2 regions of the Bradyrhizobium sp. BWA-3-5 genome follow, and region 2 is predicted to be linked to the other one. Evidence: riboswitches for the same ligand, from Rfam matches in the RefSeq annotation. Region 2 holds a riboswitch; the other holds the start of a gene.
The links. Region 2 has a riboswitch for S-adenosylmethionine ahead of RX331_RS03280 (O-succinylhomoserine sulfhydrylase). Riboswitches for the same ligand answer to the same signal wherever they lie in the genome.
Positions count from the first base shown of each region.

Region 1 (9,309 bases), 270 kb from region 2:
CCGAACACAGCGCCAGTGCGATGAAACGAACCGACCGGCGAAACACAAACAACTGACTCATACTTGGTCCTCTTTAACACCCCCACCTTCCCCTTGCGTTCGTCTACGAACGAACGCGGGCGGCGTTTTGCATTGCGGGATGTGACGAGAGGAAGATTTCATGTGGCAGCGGGATAACAATTTCGGGGTGATTCCACGTGGATTCCGTGGCGAAAATGGACCTTTCATGCCGTATTGCAGCCCCGAAAATTAATTGCGATCTTCTGAGCTCGCTGCGTAATGAAGTTGCGTAAAAACAAGAAAATGATGAGGAAAACGAAATGCCCCACGCAATCGCCAGGGATGGTGTCCGCCTCTACTTCGAGGAGGCCGGAAGCGGCACGCCGATCATCTTCCTGCACGAGTTCGCGGCCGACCACACCAACTGGGAGCCGCAGATGCGCTACTTCTCACGCGCCCATCGCTGCATCGCCTATTCGGCGCGCGGCTACACGCCCTCCGACGTGCCTGATACCGCAGACGTCTACACTTACGATTATTTCTACACCGACGCACTTGCCGTGCTCGATCACCTCGGAATCGACAAGGCGCATTTCGTCGGCCTCTCGATGGGCTCCTATTCCTCGCTGCAGGTCGCGCTGAACGCGCCGGCGCGGTCGCGGTCGATGACGCTCGCCGCGGTGGGCTCGGGCTCGGACCTCGACAACCTCGACACCTTCCGCGAGCAATGCGTCGCCAATGCCGAGCAGTACGAGGCGATCGGCTCGGTCGAGGTTGCCAAGGTGACGCGCGAGGCGCCGAGCCGGATTCCGTTCCTGCTCAAGGATCCGCGCGGCCATGCCGACTTCTACGCCGCGCTGGCGCGGCATGACGCCAAGGGCTCGGCCAACACGATGCGCAGCTTTCAGGGCAAGCGTCCCTCGATCTACACCATGACGGAGGCGATCCGGCGCGTGGCGACACCGGCGCTGATCCTGTGCGGCGACGAGGACGACAATTGCGTCGGGCCGAGCCTGTTCTTGAAGAAGCACCTGCCGGCCGCCGGGCTGTCGTTCTTTCCGAAGTCGGGGCACGTGCTCAATCTGGAGGAGCCGGCGCTGTTCAACGAGATGGTGGAGCGGTTCATTGCGCTGGTCGAGGCCGGGAGATGGCCGGTGCGGGATGCGCGGTCGATGGTGAAGGCGGTAGTCTAGCGTCAGCGGTAGTGCACCTCTCCCGCTTGCGGGTGGGGGCTCTCTCCACCCGACGAGCGCGTTATGTGGAACACCCCCACCCCAGCCCTCCCCGCAAGCGGGAGAGGGAGTGGACTGCCGTTGCGGCACGCTTTCTCTACTTCCCCTTCCCGCCCCTGCTCAGCAAAAACACGCCCTGCTCGCCGAACATGTTCCAGACCCACCAGGGCAGGTTCAGCGGCACCGGGCGGCCGTAGAGATCGAGCGCGACCGCGCGCTCCATCTTGACGTTGATCTCGTCGCAGAGCTCGACGAAATCCTTGATGGTGCAGAAGTGGATGTTGGCGGTGTCGTACCAGGTCGCCGGCAGATTCTCCGTGCGCGGCATGTGGCCGCCGATCAGGAGCTGCAGCCGCATCTTCCAGAAGCCGAAATTCGGGAACGATACGATGGCGCGCCGGCCGATCCGGAGCAGGTTTTCCAGCACCGCCCGCGGCTGCCGCGTGGCCTGCAACGTTTGCGACAGGATCACGTAATCGAAGGCGTCGTCGGGATAGTTGACGAGGTCGGTGTCGGCGTCGCCCTGCACCACCGCAAGGCCCTTGGCGACGCAGCGGTTGACGCCCTCGCGCGACAATTCGATACCGCGGCCGTCGATGCCGCGGCTCTCCAATAGCTGCAGCAGTTCGCCGTCGCCGCAGCCGACATCGAGCACCCGCGAGCCCGGCTCGACCATCTTCGCGACCAAGAGATGGTCGGTGCGGTCGCTGCCGGTGCGGTCGGGAACGATGCCCGGCAGGGGAAGCGTCTGGTCCTGAAGTGCCATCGGATCAACCACCATTTTTCAGGCCACGCGCGGTGCCGGCCGATTCCAGGAACGCGCGCGTGATGTCAAAGAATTCGGGCACGTCGAGCAGGAAGGCGTCGTGGCCACGATCGGTTTCGATCTCGGCAAACGACACCCGTGCGCTCGACGCGTTCAGCGCATGCACGAGCGCGCGCGATTCCGAGGTCGGGAACAGCCAGTCCGAGGTGAACGACACCACGCAGAACCGCGTCTTGATGCCGGTGAAGGCTTTCGCCAGCACGCCATCATGGTCGGCGGCGATGTCGAAATAGTCCATCGCGCGCGTCAGATAGAGATAGCTGTTGGCATCGAAGCGCTCGACAAAGGACGAGCCTTGATAACGCAGGTAGCTCTCGACCTGAAAATCGGCGTCGAACGAAAAGGTCGGGAGATCGCGATCCTGCATGCGACGGCCGAACTTGCGGTGCAGCGCGGCGTCAGAGAGATAGGTGATGTGTCCGGCCATCCGCGCGACCGCGAGCCCGCGATGCGGCTGGGTGTCCTGTTCGAAATAGCGCCCATGATGCCAGTCCGGATCGGCCATCACGGCCTGCCGCCCCAGCTCGTGAAACGCGATGTTCTGCGCCGAGTGGCGCGTCGCACAGGCAACCGGCATCGCCGAAAACACGCGCTCCGGATAGGCCGCCGTCCATTGCAGCACCTGCATGCCGCCCATCGAGCCGCCGAGCACGCAGAGCAGCGTTTCGATGCCGAGACGATCGAGCAGCATGGCCTGCGCGCGCACCATGTCGGGAATGGTGATCAGGGGAAAATCCAGGCCCCACGCCTTGCCGGTGGCCGGATTGGTCGAGGCCGGACCGGTCGAGCCCATGCAGCCGCCGATCACGTTCGAACAGATGATGAAGTATTTCTCGGTATCGAGCGGCCGGCCCGGACCGACCATGATCTCCCACCAGCCGGCCTTGCCGGTCAGCGGATGCACGTTGGCGACGTGCTGATCGAGGGTCAGCGCGTGGCAGATCAGGATGGCGTTGGAGCGATCGGCGTTGAGCTCGCCGTAGGTCTGATATGCGATCTGGAAGGGCGCAAGATCGACGCCACAATCGAGCCGCAGCGGCTGCTCAGTGCCGAACGTCGCCAGCAGCGACGTCGGATGGTCGGCCTCGTGCGCACGGTCCTCGCTCTGGATCGACGGGCTTGGTATCGAATGCAGGTTTGCCATGACGTGCCATCCGCCTCCGCGCGGAGGCCCTTAACAGGCCATAAAAAACCCGGCCTGAACAAAGGTTCGGCCGGGATCAACTCTGTCCCCGGCCTGTTTAGCGAGTTGTTTAACGTGGCTGCAAGCCGGCCGGCTCAAATGACCACGGAATGGCTTAAAATTAGTCGCTGGCGGGCTTTTCGTCAAGGCACGCCCATGGTTAACCGGGTTGCAGCCGCGCCGGGCCCGCCGTTTCTCTTTGCTTTCAGCGGCCGTCTTTTCTAAGCAATGGGCACGCTTGCCGACGTTTTGGATCGATCCGGCGTGAAGGTTTCTGACATGTCCAACGCTCCCCCGGCCCCGCCCACGCTGCAACAACTGCGCAAGGAGATCGATGCGATCGACGAGCAGGTCCATCGCCTCCTGATGGCGCGCGGCGACATCATCGACCGCCTGATCCAGGTCAAGAAGACCCAGGAGGTCGGCTCCGCATTCCGGCCCGCGCGCGAGGCCAGCATGATGCGAGAGCTCGTGCAGCGCCATCGCGGCATCCTGCCGCTCGACACCATCGAGAGCATCTGGCGCGTCATCATCTCGACTTTCACTTACGTTCAAGCGCCGTTCTCGGTGCATGCCGATGTCTCAGTCGGCGAGTCCGCGATGCGGGATTCGGCGCGGTTTCATTTCGGCTTTGTCGTGCCTTATGTCGGCCATTTCAGCGCCCAGGTCGCGGTCGAGGCGGTGGCGAAATCGAAGGGCGATCTGGCGCTGGTCTCGGCGATCTCCAGCCGCACCCCGTGGTGGAATCTGCTCGAGACGGACGGCGCGCCAAAGATCATCGCCCGCCTGCCCTTCCTCGAACGCGCCGATCATCCGGCCGCCCTGCCGGTCTTCGTGATCTCCCGGGTCGCCGACGATGCCATGGTGACGGAAGTGCAGACCTGGAGCGTGCGCGTCTCCGGGTGGAACGCCGACATCGCCCGCGCGGTGGCGCCGCTCGCCGAAATCGTCGCGGTGCCCGATACCGCCTTCGACGGCGCGGCACTATTGGTGTCGGATGCGGGCACCGGATTCGAGAAGATCAAGGCTGCCCTGATCCAGGCCGGCGCCTCGGTGCGCTCTTCGGCCCTCGTCGGCAGCCACGCAACGCGCTATACGGTGCCGGCGAGCGGGTCGGCCAAGCCCTAACTCACCGCCCCGCCATTTCCGGAGTTGAAGATGAACCGCCCCGTGCCGAATCCCGGCATTCTCGATATTGCGCCCTACACGCCCGGCAAGTCGCCGGTGCCGGAGCCGGGCCGCAAGGTGTTCAAGCTGTCCGCCAACGAGACCCCGTTCGGGCCGTCGCCGAAGGCGATGGAAGTCTACAAGCAGACGGTGGCGCATCTGGAGGACTATCCGGAAGGAACCTCGAGGGTGCTGCGCGAGGCGATCGGCCGCGCCTATGGGCTCGATCCCAACCGCATCATCTGCGGAGCCGGCTCGGACGAAATCCTCAACCTTTTGGCGCACACCTATCTCGGCCAGGGCGATGAGGCGATCTCCACCACGCACGGTTTTCTGGTGTACCCGATCGCCACGATGGCGAACGGCGCCAAGAACGTCGTCGCGCCCGAGACCAATTACACTGCCGACGTCGACGCGATCCTGGCGCGGGTGACGCCACGCACAAAACTGGTGTGGCTGGCCAACCCGAACAACCCGACCGGCACCTATGTGCCGTTCGACGAGGTCAAGCGGCTGCGCGCCGGATTGCCGGGGCATGTACTGCTGGTGCTGGATGCCGCCTATTCCGACTACGTCTCGCGCAACGATTATGAGCTCGGCCTGGAGCTGGTGGCGACCACTGAAAACACCGTGATGACGCACACCTTCTCCAAGATCCACGGGCTGGCGGCGCTGCGCATCGGCTGGATGTTCGGCCCGGCCCACATCGTCGATGCCGTCAACCGCATCCGCGGCCCCTTCAACGTCTCGACGCCGGCAATGCTGGCCGCGGTCGCCGCGATCGAGGACGCCGCGCATGTCCAGAAGTCGAAGGCGTTCACCGAGGAGTGGCGCAACTGGCTCACCGAAGAGATCGGCAAGCTCGGGCTGAAGGTGACGCCGAGCGTGGCGAATTTCGTGCTGATCCACTTTCCCAATGAGAAGGGCAAGACCGCGGCCGACGCCGACGCGTTCCTCACCAAGCGAGGCCTCGTGCTGCGGGCGCTCAACAATTACGGCCTGCCGCACGCTTTGCGCATGACCATCGGCACCGAGGAGGCCAACCGCCTCGTCATCGATGCCTTGCGCGACTTCGTGGCGGCCAAATGAACGCGGCACCGATCTTCCGGCGCGTCGCGCTGATCGGCTTCGGCCTGATCGGCGGCTCGATCGCGCGCGCGGCGCGGGCGCAAGGTCTCGCCAGCGAAATCGTCACCACCGCGCGCTCGGAAAAAACGCGCGCGCGGGTGGTTGAACTCGGGATTGTCGACCATGTGCTGGAGACCAACGCGGAGGCCGTCAGGGACGCCGACCTCGTGATCCTCTGCATCCCCGTCGGCGCCTGCGGCGCAGTCGCGCAGGAGATCGCGCCGCACCTCAAGGCCGGCGCGATCGTCTCCGACGTCGGCTCGGTGAAGGGCGCGATCGTCCGCGAGATGGCGCCGCATCTGCCCTCGCACGTTCATTTCGTTCCGGCGCACCCCGTGGCCGGCACCGAACATTCGGGACCGGATTCCGGCTTCGCCGAGCTCTTCATCGACCGCTGGTGCATCCTTACCCCGCCCGAGGGCACCGATCCGATGGCGGTCGAGGCGCTGCGCGCGTTCTGGGCCGGCATGGGCGCCAAGGTCGAGACCATGACGCCCGACCATCACGACCTGGTGCTGGCGATCACCAGCCATCTGCCGCACCTGATCGCTTACACCATCGTCGGCACGGCGGATGAGCTGGCGCAGGTGACCTCGTCGGAAGTGATCAAATTCTCCGCCGGCGGTTTCCGCGATTTCACCCGCATTGCGGCGTCCGATCCCACAATGTGGCGCGACGTGTTCTTGAGCAACAAGGAAGCCGTGCTGGAAATGCTCGGCACCTTCAACGAGGATCTGTCGAAGCTGACCCGCGCCATCCGGCGGGGCGACGGCGAGGCGCTGTTCGACCACTTCACCCGCACCCGCGCCATCCGCCGCGGCATCGTCGAGATCGGCCAGGATTCGGCCGCCGCCGATTTCGGCCGGCCGCACCCGCCGCTGAAGAAGGCGGAGTGAGCGGGCCAGAGAGAAAATCGTAGGGCGGGCAAAGCGAAGCGTGCCCACCATTCTTTCTGCGGATCAAGATGGCGGGCACCGCACGCTATTTCCGCAATTTCACGGGAAGCGCGTGGATCGGATGTCGCATCACGATCCGCGGCGCCATTGCCTGCGCCTCGATCCGCGGTCGTGCCGATCCGATGCCGAGATCGCCGTTGGGATGAAAGAACGCGAACATTCCCGGCTCATCGATCACGGGCTGCGCCGAGGCGGGGGAAGACACGGCCAACAAGGACAATGCCGTAGCTGTGCCAATAAAGCGGATCGTGGTCATTCTGCTCTCCTCACTGTCGGCCCATCGATGAGGGCCGTCGGAGAACAGGACTGGGATTTCAGCACAACATTCCCGTCACGGACCAAACCACCTATCACGCTTCGGCGATCCCGACGCTGGCAAAAGCACGGTCAGTTGATCTTGCGAGCCACCTTGTAGCCCGGACGAGCGCAGCGATATCCGGGTCGGTGTGAGAGCGGTCCGGATGTCGCTGCGCTCTTCGGGCTACGAAGCTCAGCCAATCAAAACAACGGCGGCACCTGCCCGACCCTTATCGGTCCCAGAAACACCGCGCCGTCGACGAAGCGCAGCGGGAAGGCGCGCGCCTTCTTGCCTTCCAGCTCCGCGTCCTTGCCGAGCGCGTTGATCCCGGCGGTGACGCCGGCATTGGCGTTCTGCTTGACGACCTTGCCGAGGCCCGGAATCGCCTTGTCGAGCGCGCCAAAGAGATTGTTGAGATCCTTGGTCTTCACGCCGGGCGCAACGCGATCCAGCGTCGCCTGCGGCACGCCCTCCTCCAGCATTTTTTCAATGCCAAGCAGCGGAACGACCTTCTCGATCCCGGCGACCGTCATCTGCAGTTCGCCGTCGATCCGCCCCTGCTCATTCAGGTGCAGCGTTCCCGCCGCCACCGAGACCAGATCGCCCTGCTGGATCCGCGAGCGCACGATTTCGACATGGCCGCCCGCCGCCTGCAGCTCCCTGAACCGTTCGGGCCATGGCTTTGGCGTAAGATCCTTTAGGCCGGTGAGCTTGGCTTCAACATCGGCATCGAACGTGGCTGCGAGCACCGGATGAACTTCCTGCAGGCTGCCGCCCGCTATCTTGAACGCGGCGTCGATCACGGGATTGTTCTTCGCCGAGCCCTCGGCCAGGCGGCCGTGCAGCTCGACGCGGCCGGCGCGGGCGAGCGGCGTCGCGACCGGGCCGTTGATGCGATCGATCGAGGGATTGTCGAACACGATGGAGGCGCGCTGCGGATTGTCGGGCAGCCCGACCACGCTGCTTTGGCCGATGCTCCAGTTCACCCTCATCGAGGGCGGCTGGCCGCTATCGGACAGCGTTGCCGGCGCCTTGAATTCGGCGATCAGAAGGTTCGGCTGGTAGATCTGCGCAATCACCATGATCTCGCCGAGTTGCGCGGTGAATCGAGCCTGCCCGCCCGCGGTTTGCGAGACCAGCGACACGCTGGCATCTTCGCAGCTGACTTCGAATCGGAACGGGAAGCCGGCCACCGAGCGCTTGCCGCACGCATAGACGCGGCCCGACTGCGCCTCCCGAGCGGCCCACACATCGGCGCGCACGCCGACTTCGGAGGCGGCATAGAACCAGAAGGCGCTCCAGGCCGCGGCGGCGACGACGAGCAAGACGGGCATGATGAAGAGGCGCCACAGCGGGCGCCGGCGCGGCGCGGGGGTCATGTCAGGCATGCGGCGTCCTTTGGCTAGCGATTGGGGCGAATGTAAGCATCCCCTCTCCACAACGAAAGGCATTGAAATCGCTTCGCTTTGCCGTTCCGTTCTGCTAGCGGTGCGGTCAGCATGGCCGCAAATACGCTGAACGATACGGAATTCTCCGCAGGCGACCTCTGGGTGTTCGGCTACGGCTCCCTGATGTGGCGGCCCGGCTTTGAATTCACCGAACGCGTGCCGGCACGGCTGATCGGCGAACACCGCGCACTCTGCGTTTATTCCTTCGTCCATCGCGGCACGCCCGAAAAGCCCGGTCTGGTGCTCGGGCTCGACCGCGGCGGCGCCTGCCGCGGCATCGCGTTCCGCGTCGCGGAAAGGAATCGCGACGCCACCGTCGCCTATTTGCGCGAGCGCGAGCAGGTCACCTCAGTCTATCGCGAGGTGAAGCGCTCGGTATGGCTGGAGAACGAGGCGCGTGACCGCGTCAGCGCGCTGGTCTATGTGGTGGACCGCGGGCATGTGCAATATGCCGGACGGCTGTCGATCGCCGAGCAGCTCCGCCTTGTGCTGCAGGGGCACGGCCAATCCGGCGTCAACCGCGACTATGTGCTCGCCACCGTGAAGGCGATCGAGGCCGAAGGCTTTCGCGATTCGCAGCTACACCAGCTCGCGGCGATGCTGCACGACCAGCATCCGCGGCCGCTTCCCGCGGAGAACGGCGACCGTTGAGCTAACGGCGTATTGACCTGCGTCAAGACGATCCAGACCCAGGCCTGCTAGCAGGACGTATCCGAAATCTGCAGGTGGGCACGATATGGTCACCATTTGCCTGAAGCGGTTGATGATTGCCAGCCTTGCTGCCGGGCTGGCTGGTGCCGCCCAGGCCCAGGACGTCGACATCGGTAAGTCGGAATTTCAGTCTTCCTGCGCGAGCTGTCACGGTACAGACGGAAGAGGCAATGGACCTGTGAGTGAGCAACTCAAGGTGCCGCCTTCCGATTTGACGATGTTGGCCAAGAACAACAACGGCGTCTTTCCCACGAACGCCGTTTATGAAACCATCCATGGATCAAAAACCGTTGCCGCTCACGGCACGCGTGAAATGCCGATTTGGGGCGAGCGCTTCAATCCCATCATCAACCTGCCTCA
Region 1 is NZ_CP136626.1:967,987-977,295, reverse strand. It holds gene RX331_RS04710 (TIGR02594 family protein) at 1-61, opposite strand, end outside; gene RX331_RS04705 (alpha/beta hydrolase) at 321-1,193, shown strand; gene metW (methionine biosynthesis protein MetW) at 1,330-1,998, opposite strand; gene RX331_RS04695 (homoserine O-acetyltransferase MetX) at 2,003-3,202, opposite strand; SAM riboswitch at 3,279-3,358, opposite strand; gene RX331_RS04690 (chorismate mutase) at 3,521-4,369, shown strand; gene hisC (histidinol-phosphate transaminase) at 4,400-5,497, shown strand; gene RX331_RS04680 (prephenate/arogenate dehydrogenase family protein) at 5,494-6,432, shown strand; gene RX331_RS04675 (hypothetical protein) at 6,518-6,748, opposite strand; gene RX331_RS04670 (DUF2125 domain-containing protein) at 6,991-8,178, opposite strand; gene RX331_RS04665 (gamma-glutamylcyclotransferase) at 8,290-8,889, shown strand; gene RX331_RS04660 (cytochrome c) at 8,975-9,309, shown strand, end outside.
Region 1: linked by a shared signal. The riboswitch ahead of RX331_RS04695 (homoserine O-acetyltransferase MetX) and the one ahead of RX331_RS03280 (O-succinylhomoserine sulfhydrylase) in region 2 are both predicted to bind S-adenosylmethionine.

Region 2 (9,309 bases):
TGGTACAAGCATTCGGCCGACAAGGGAGCGTCGAAAACGAAAAAGCCGGTCATCAATGCGGATATGGCGGGGGGAAGCGTATGAAACCCCGCTCCGGAGCTGTGCTGGTCCTGACGCTGTTCGCGGGCCTTGCAGCCGCCGGCCCCGTGCGCGCCCAGGATAAGGCCCAAGACAAGGATGCCGCCGCCGCGCAGACCTGCGAGGTCCCATCCTACCTCCTCGCCACCGAAAGCACTCTTCCGAAGGTCGCCGAGGCCGTCAAGAACGCCCGGCCGCTCACTGTCCTGGTAGTGGGAAGCCGCTCCTCGACCATCCTGTCCTCGGAGAGCAGCGCCTACCCGGCCAGACTGCAGGCGGCCCTGAAGGAGAAGCTGCCCACGATCCCGATCAACCTCTCCGTAGAACTACAGAGCGGCAAGACCGCCGAGGAGGTCGATGCCGGCCTCGTTAAGCTGGTGGAAGCAAAAAGGCCTACTTTGGTCATCTGGCAGACGGGAACCGTCGATGCTATGCGATCCGTCGATCCCGACGATTTTCGCGGTGCCATCGACAACGGGGTTGCTGCGCTGCAAAATGCGGGAACCGATGTAGTGCTGGTCAATCTGCAATATAGCCCTCGCACGGAAACGATGATTTCCGCGCCGCCATACCTAGATAACATGAAGGTTGTGGCGCAGCAGCACTCGGTTCCACTGTTCGACCGTTTTGCCATCATGCGTCACTGGAACGACGCTGGAGATTTCGATCTGTTCGGTAGTTTTCACGGCACCGACATGGCCAAACGGGTTCATGCCTGCCTCGGCCGCGCGCTGTCGAAATTTGTGCTCGATGCGGCCCGCCTCGATCCGGCGCAGCAAAATTAGGACTGGCGTTAATGAGTTCTCACTACCCTTTTCGTTTAACGATTTGGCTGGCCGTCTCCGCTGCTGCCGTGGCGCTGCTAGCGCCGGCGGCGCTGCAGGCGCAGACGGCTCCGCCCCCGGCCGGCCAGCACGCGGCGCTGTCCGATCAAGCCCAAACCGGCAACGCGTCTGAGAACAAGACCGGGAACGCTTCCGAAAACAAGGCTGAGCCAAAGCCGGCGCCTGAAAGCTCCGTGCCGTCAGCTGCTACGACGGCCAATGCCAATCCGGCCGCGAAGGGCATCACCGGCAAGGCGATCGACAAGGTGAAGGAGGCCGCCAAATCGGCCGGCGATATCTTCAGCCGCGTTCCCTGCCTGCCGCCGAAGGGCGCCTCCAAAACGATGGGCTCGCTGCCGCGCGTCGCAAGCAAGCTCGCGAACGGCCAGCCGGTGGTGATCGTCGCGTTCGGCTCGTCGTCGACGCAAGGCTACGGCTCCAGTGCGCCCGAGTTCACCTATCCCAACCGGCTCGCCGCGCAATTGCGCCGGCAATATCCGACGGCCTACATCTCCGTGGTCAACGCCGGCAAGGGCGGCGAGGACGCGCCGGAAATGATGAAACGGCTGCAGACCGCGGTGATCGATCTGCATCCGGACCTCGTGATCTGGCAGGTCGGCACCAACGCCGTGCTGCGCAACCTCGATCCGGACGAAACGGCCAAGCTCGTCGAGCAAGGCATCTCGCGCATTCAGGCCGTTGGCTCCGACGTCGTGCTGATCGATCCGCAATATTCACCGCGAGTCAACGAGCACGCTGAAAGCGCCGGCAAGATGACGAAGCTATTGGGCAAGGTCGCCGAACTGCGCAAGGTCGGAATCTTCCCGCGCTTCGCGGTCATGAAGGACTGGCACGAGAAGCAGGCGATCCCGATCGAGAATTTCGTGACCTCCGACGGCCTGCACATGAGCGACTGGGGCTATGCCTGCTTCGCGCAACTGCTCGGCGACGACATCATCAAGTCGGTCGGCCAGATCAAGCTCGGCGTCAACGTGCCCAGCGACGTGCGGACGTACCGGCCGATGTAGTTAGTGCTGTAGGGTGGGCGGAGCGAGCCCACCATCTCACGCCGCATATCCGGATAGCATGGTGGGCATGGCGCTACGCGCCTTTGCCCACCCTTCGCATCACCATCCTCACGCCTTTTCCAGCGCCTGCGCAAAATCCTCGATCAGATCATCCGCATGCTCGAGCCCTACCGAGAAGCGGATAAAGCCCTCGCTGATGCCGAGCTCGGCGCGCGCCTCCGGTGTCAGCCGCTGATGCGTCGTCGTCGCCGGATGCGTGACAAGGCTCTTGGCATCGCCAAGATTGTTGGAGATGCGCGAGATCTGCAGCGCGTTGAGGACGCGGAACGCCGCCGCCTTGCCGCCCTTGACCTCGAAGCCGATCAGCGTCGAGCCGGCGCGCATCTGCTTCTTCACCAGCGCCGCCTGCGGGTGATCGGCGCGGCCCGGATAGATCAGGCGCGAGATTTTCGGGTGCGAGGCGAGGGCGTCCGCAATCTTCGCCGCGCTCTCGGTCTGCGCGCGCACCCGCACGCCGAGCGTCTCCAGTCCCTTGAGCAGGGCCCAGGCGTTGAACGGCGACAGCGACGGGCCGGTCTGCCGCATGAAGTTATGAATGTGTTCGGCAATGAAGGCTTCTGAGGACAGGATGATGCCGCCGAGGCAGCGGCCCTGGCCGTCGATGTGCTTGGTTGCGGAGTAGACCACGACGTCGGCGCCGAGCGACAACGGGCTCTGCCAGATCGGCGTGGCGAAGACGTTGTCGACGATCAGCCGCGCACCGCCGCTATGCGCGATCTCGGCAATCGCCGGGATGTCGAGCACGTCGAGCGTCGGATTGGTCGGGCTCTCCAGGAAGAACGACTTGGTGTTCGGCCGCAAGGCGCGCCGCCACTGGTCGAGATCGAGGCCGTCGACCAGCGTCGTCTCGATGCCGTAGCGCGGCAACAGCTCCTGCACGACGTAGAGGCAGGAGCCGAACAGCGCCTTCGAGGCGACCAGATGGTCGCCGGCGCGAAGTGGTGCGAGGATCGCGGTCGTCACCGCGGCCATGCCGGTCGCGGTCGAGCGTGCGGCTTCCGCGCCCTCGAGCTCGATCATGCGGCGCTCGAACATCGCGATCGTGGGATTGGAATAGCGCGAATAGATGAAGCCGGGGGCCTCGCCCTTGAAGCGCGCCTCGCACTGCTCCGCGCTGTCGTAGACGTAGCCCTGGGTCAGAAACAACGCTTCCGAGGTCTCGCCGAATTGCGAGCGCAGGGTGCCGCCATGGACCAGGCGGGTTTCCGGGCGGTAGCGGGCGGCAGACGACTTCGCTTCAGAAGACTTGGATTCCGAAGATTTGGATTCAGACATGTGACCTCCGACGTGACCACTGGAAAATGGTCACAAAAAACCGGCCTGGAAGAATTTCCACAGGCCGGGATCACACGTGTCCCCGGCCTGTTTAGCGATTTATTTAACGTGGCTGCAAGCCGGCCGGCTCAAATCACCACGGGATAAGTCATGCTGATATTCGCTTGCGCCCTTTCAGTCAAGGCGGTCATCGGATAACCCGTAAGAGCCTATATTTACAAGGTTTGGATGCTATTTTGGCGTCCGGATGGGCCACCTCAGAGGACCGCGCCGTGCCGTTCACGCTTCCGCCCGACGCCAACGGGATTCTGCCCGACCGCATCATCGCGGCGATGGCGGATGCCGGCCTGATCCTGCCCGAATACCCATTTGTCGAAAGCCAGATCCAGCCGGCAAGCCTCGATTTGCGGCTCGGCGACATCGCCTACCGTGTGCGTGCGAGCTTCCTGCCCGGACCTGATTCAACCGTCGCCGAGCGCATCGACGAATTGAAGCTGCACGAGATCGACCTCTCGGATGGCGCGGTGCTGGAGACCAACTGCGTCTACATCGTGCCGCTGCTGGAGAGCCTCGCGCTGCCGCCGGAAATCGTCGCCGCCGCCAATCCGAAAAGCTCGACCGGGCGGCTCGACGTCTTCACCCGCGTGATCGCCGACGGCACCCGCCGCTTCGACATGATCGGCGCCGGCTATCATGGTCCGCTCTATGCCGAGATCAGCCCGAAGACGTTCCCGGTGCTGCTGCGCGAGGGTTCCAGGCTCTCCCAGGTGCGCTTCCGCACCGGGGAGGCCATCCTCAATGCCGACGAACTCGATGCGCTGCATGGCGCCGAGCGGCTGGTCGACGTCGATGATGCCGATCTCGCCAACGGCGTCGCGCTGTCGGTCGATCTGTCCGGGCAGAACACCGGCGGCTTCGTCGGCTACCGCGCCAAGCGCCACACCGGCGTCGTCGATGTCGACCGCCGCGGCGGCTACGCGGTCGACGAATTCTGGGAGCCGATCCCGGCCCGATCTGACGGCAGCCTGATCCTCGATCCCGGCGAGTTCTACATCTTGGCTTCGAAGGAAGCCGTGCAGGTGCCGCCGGATTATGCCGCCGAGATGGTGCCGTTCGATCCGCTGGTCGGCGAATTCCGCGTGCATTATGCGGGATTCTTCGACCCCGGCTTCGGCTATGCCGGCGCCGGCGGCAAGGGCGCCCGCGCCGTGCTCGAGGTGCGCTCGCGCGAGGTGCCGTTTATCCTGGAGCACGGCCAGATCGTCGGCCGCCTGGTCTACGAGAAAATGCTGTCGCGGCCCGATGCGATGTACGGCCAGCGCATCGGCTCGAACTACCAGGCGCAGGGCCTGAAGCTAAGCAAGCATTTCCGGGTGTAGCTCTGTCGTGTCCCGGACGCGGTGCAGCCTAGGCGATGCGTAGCATCGTCCGGTAACGTGCGCGCTAAGCCGGGACTCAGCTTACTCAGCAGACAATCGAACGAAGGCCCCGGCTCTGCCGCGCATCACTTCGTGCTGTGTGGCGTCCGGGGCACGAAAACCTCACCCTACCGCGACGCCGATTTCGCCGCTGGCGTCACGCGCCATACCGTGTTGCCGACGTCATCGGCGACCAGCAGCGCACCATGCTTGTCGAGCCGCACGCCGACCGGTCGGCCCTGCGCATCGCCCTTGTCGCTGAGGAAGCCGGTCAGCACGTCCTGCGGCCCGCCGGATGGCTTGCCGTCCTTGAACGGCACGAAGATCACCTTGTAGCCCGAGCGCGGCTTGCGATTCCACGAGCCGTGCTGGCCGATGAAGGCGCCGCCTTGCATCTCCTGCGGAAACAGGTTGCCGGTGTTGAAGGCAAGCCCGAGGGAAGCCGTGTGCGCGCCGAGCGCGTAATCCGGCGCGATCGCCTTCTGCACCAGGTCCGGCCGCCGCGGCTCGACGCGGGTGTCGACATGGTCGCCATAATAGCTGTAGGGCCAGCCGTAGAACGCGCCATCCTTTACCGAGGTCATGTAGTCGGGCACGAGATCGTTGCCGAGCTCGTCACGCTCGTTGACGACGACCCACAGTTCACCCGTCTTCGGATTGAAGGCTGGACCGTTCGGGTTGCGCAGGCCCGATGCGAACACGCGCCACTTCCCGCTCGCGCGATCGACCTCCAGCACCGCGGCGCGATCCTTCTCGGCCTCGATGCCATTTTCCCCGACATTGCTGTTGGAGCCGACGGTCGCATACAGTTTCGTGCCGTCCGGGCTGGCGGTGAGATCCTTGGTCCAGTGGTGATTGATCGTGCCGGCCGGCAGGTCCGCCAGCTTCGTGCCGGGGGCGCTGATCTGGGTGTCGCCCTCGCGATAGGGGAATTTCACGATCGCATCGGTATTGGCGACGTAAAAGTCCTCGCCGACCAGCACCATGCCGAACGGCGAATTCAGATTGCTCAGGAACACGCTGCGGAATTCGGCCACGCCATCTCCGTCGGCATCGCGCAACAGGGTGATGCGGTTGGCGCTCGGCACGCCGGCGCCGGCCCAGTTCTGCGCCTGCTTGTAGATGAAGCCCTTGATGCCCTTACCGTCGTCCGGCTTCGGCGGGGCGTTGCTCTCGGCGACCAGCACGTCGCCGTTCGGCAGTGTGTAGACGGTGCGCGGATGGTCGAGCCCGGTGGCGAAGGCATTGACCGTCATGCCGTTGGCGGCGATCGGCTTGGCGCCATCCGGCCAGCGGTTGACCGAGGCAATATCCACGGTTGGGATCCAGGAGTGTTCCGGCGGCGGCAGGGAAGGCGAAGGACCATAGCTCTGGGCCACGGTCGCGGTGTCCTTGGGGTCGTTGCAGGCGGCCAGCGGCAGCGCCAGCACGGCGACGCCAACGGTCAGCAGGATGTTTCTACGCATGGTTGGCCTCCATCGGGATGTCGCCCTTACAATGCGTTGCTCGGCTGAACGTTCTTGGCCTGGCACTGAAATCGGCGTGAAACAGGCCCGAAATCGCGGGTCACCCGCAATCCCGCAGGCCCCCGTTGCGCCCGGCGCACGTGGAATCACCCGCCGCCATGCTAGGAAGCAGCGCGCCGTGGTACCGAAGTCCGCGGGCGGGGAGCAGAAATGTCCGAGCTTGGCGTCGCCGAAATTCCCGTAGACGAGAAGGAGCGCCCGCTTCCGCTACCGGACGCGCCGGCGAAGAATGCGCTGCTCGACGGCCCGATCCTGCGCACCCTGCTGTGGTTGGCCTGGCCCAACGTGATCGCGCTGACCGCCGGCACCTGCGTGGTGATCGCCGAAACCTCCTATATCGGACGGCTCGGCGTCGAGGCGCTGGCGGCGATGGCGCTGGTGTTTCCAACCGTGATCCTGACCATGACCATGTCGGGCGGCGCCATGGGCGGCGGCGTGGCTTCGGCGATTGCCCGCGCCCTCGGCGCCGGCGACGTTGAGCGCGCCTCGACGCTGGCATCGCACGCGCTGTTGATCGGCTTCTGCTTCGGGCTCGTCTTCATGCTGGGCATGCTGATTTTCGGCCCCGCACTGTTCGAACTGCTCGGCGGGCGCGGCAAGGTGCTGACGCAGGCGGTCGCCTACACGCAGATCTTTTTCGGCGGCGCCGTCGTGCCGTGGCTGATGAACACGATGTCGGGCATCTTGCGCGGCACCGGCAACATGAAGCTGCCGTCGCTGTTGATGCTGTCCTCGTCAGCCTGCCAGATCATTCTGGGCGGCACGCTCGCGCTCGGCCTCGGCCCGATCCCGCAGTTCGGCATGCGCGGCGTCGCGGCCGGCTCGCTGATCGCCTATCTGGTCAGCATCTCCGTGATGTCCTGGTATCTGTTCTCGGGCCGCGCGCGCGTGATTCCGAAGGTCCGTGGCCTGCGCATCCGGATGCCGATGTTCATCGACATCCTGAAGGTTGGCGCGATCGCCTGCTTCTCGCCGCTGCAGTCGGTGCTGACCATCAGCATCTTCACCCATATGCTGGCGAGTTTCGGCACCGAAATTCTCGCGGGCTACGGCATCGGCGCGCGGCTCGAATTCATGCTGACCTCGATTTCGTTCGCGGTCGGCATCGCCTGCGTTCCGATGGTCGGCATGGCGGTTGGCGCGGGGCGCATCGCGCGGGCGCGCAGGATCTGCTGGATCGCGGGACTCGTCGCCTTCGTCTCGGTCGGCACGGTGGCAAGCTTCATCGCGACATTTCCCGACATCTGGGTCAATCTGTTCACGGACGATGCGAGCGTGCGTGCCGCGAGCCGGCAATATTTGTCGACGGCGGCGCCGATGTACGCGTTCCTCGGCCTCGCCACGACCTGCTATTTTTCATCGCAAGGCGCGGCCAAGGTGGTTGGTCCGGTGCTGGCGCAAAGCGTGCGGCTGCTGTTCATCGGCGCCGGCGGTTGGTGGCTGTCATCGCACGACGCCACCGCGCAGAATTTCTTCGTGCTGGCGGCGTCGTCGATGGTGCTGCTCGGCGGCCTGTCCTGCCTCAGCGTGATCCTGACGCGCTGGGGGCCGAAGCCCCAGCCCGTGGCGGAGGCTAGGCCGGCGTTGTCTTAGCGATCGTCATTGCGAGGAGCCAACGGGTCGCGCGAAATGCGCGCCCGATGACACCACGAAGCAATCCATCTCTCCGCCTGTGGCGCCATAGATTGCTTCGCGTCGCTCGCAATGACGGAGCTACCTACCGCCGCGAACGCTTCCGCCCATGCCGGCCGCCGCCGACATTGGCCATGCGGATCAGTTGCGGCACCATGCCCGTCAGCTCGCTGCCGCCGGCGCCGCCGAGCATGCCCATGAAGTCGCCGCCGCCGATGCCGCCGTAATTGCCGGCGGTGATACCGTAGCCTTCGCCCACGTAACCGCCGCCCGTTGGAATGCCGCCGAAGCCGCCCGGTATTCCGCCGCCCATCATGCCGGCGAAACCGCCTCCGCCGTTTTCCATCATACGGCTCATCATCGGCCCCATGGTCTGCATCATCGCCGCGAAGCGGCGCTTGCCCATCTTCGCCTTCATCATCTCCAGCATCGGCGCCATCTGCGTCATCATATCCTGGCCGCCGCTGCCGCCGCCAAAGCCGGCGAATTGCGCCTTCGCCGGCATCGACGTTAGTGTCAGCAGCAACAGCGCGGCTGCCTGGCAGATCAGCTTGTGAGCTCCCATCATCGTCTTCACTCCTCATGCGCCGGCAGCCGCGGACGGCGGCACCGTTCGGGCGCAAGGGGTGAGGCTAGGAACCGGCGGATGGCCGATCTGTGAGAAGGATCACGTCTGGACCGATCGTTCAGGCCGCACTGCGGCTCAGGGCCTTCTGCATCGCCGCGAGCCCGAGATCCATCTGTCCATCCATGTAGGGCGCGAACTCGTTCGGCAGCACGTCGGCGATCCAGACGAAACGGGTACGTCCGTCGGCCTCGGCAAACACCTGCGCGGACGCGCTGTGCTGCCGGATGCGCTCGCTGACGATGGCATAGACCAGCCGCCGCCGCGCCTCATCGCAATCGACCAGGATTTCGCGTGCGACGGTGCCGTTCGCGAACGTGACAATGCGCGCATCGCCGTCGAGCTTGGTGTCGGTCACGAAGCCCGGCACCAGTCTCGTATGCAGCGCGCCGAAATCGCGCAGCGCGTCCCAGACGTGGTCGGGCTTTGCGTCGATGATGATCTCTTTGTGGACGGAAGCCATGGTGTGAGTCCTTGGTTGGTAAGTGGTGATTGCTGAAGTCGTCATTGCGAGGAGCGAAGCGACGAAGCAATCCATCTTTCCTGTGTGGCGCTATGGATTGCTTCGCTCCGCTCGCAACGATGGGGAGAGAGCGGGGGCTTACGTACACACCGCCTCGACATTGTTGCCGTCGGGATCGATCAGGAACGCGGCGTAGTAGGTCGGGCTGTAATCCGCGCGCAGGCCTGCGCCGCCATTGTCGCGGCCGCCGGCCTTCAGGCCTTCGGCATGGAATTTTGTGATCGCGGCGTGGTCCTTGGCGCGAAAGGCGACATGCGCGCCGGTGCCAGCCTTGCCCTTGTGCAAATGCAGCCAGAGCGCGGGCGCGCCCTTCGGCCCGA
Region 2 is NZ_CP136626.1:700,336-709,644, forward strand. It holds gene RX331_RS03265 (OpgC domain-containing protein) at 1-84, shown strand, start outside; gene RX331_RS03270 (SGNH/GDSL hydrolase family protein) at 81-863, shown strand; gene RX331_RS03275 (SGNH/GDSL hydrolase family protein) at 875-1,930, shown strand; gene RX331_RS03280 (O-succinylhomoserine sulfhydrylase) at 2,039-3,265, opposite strand; SAM riboswitch at 3,336-3,415, opposite strand; gene RX331_RS03285 (2'-deoxycytidine 5'-triphosphate deaminase) at 3,538-4,644, shown strand; gene RX331_RS03290 (sorbosone dehydrogenase family protein) at 4,812-6,149, opposite strand; gene RX331_RS03295 (MATE family efflux transporter) at 6,360-7,802, shown strand; gene RX331_RS03300 (hypothetical protein) at 7,927-8,409, opposite strand; gene RX331_RS03305 (SRPBCC family protein) at 8,528-8,929, opposite strand; gene RX331_RS03310 (VOC family protein) at 9,068-9,309, opposite strand, start outside.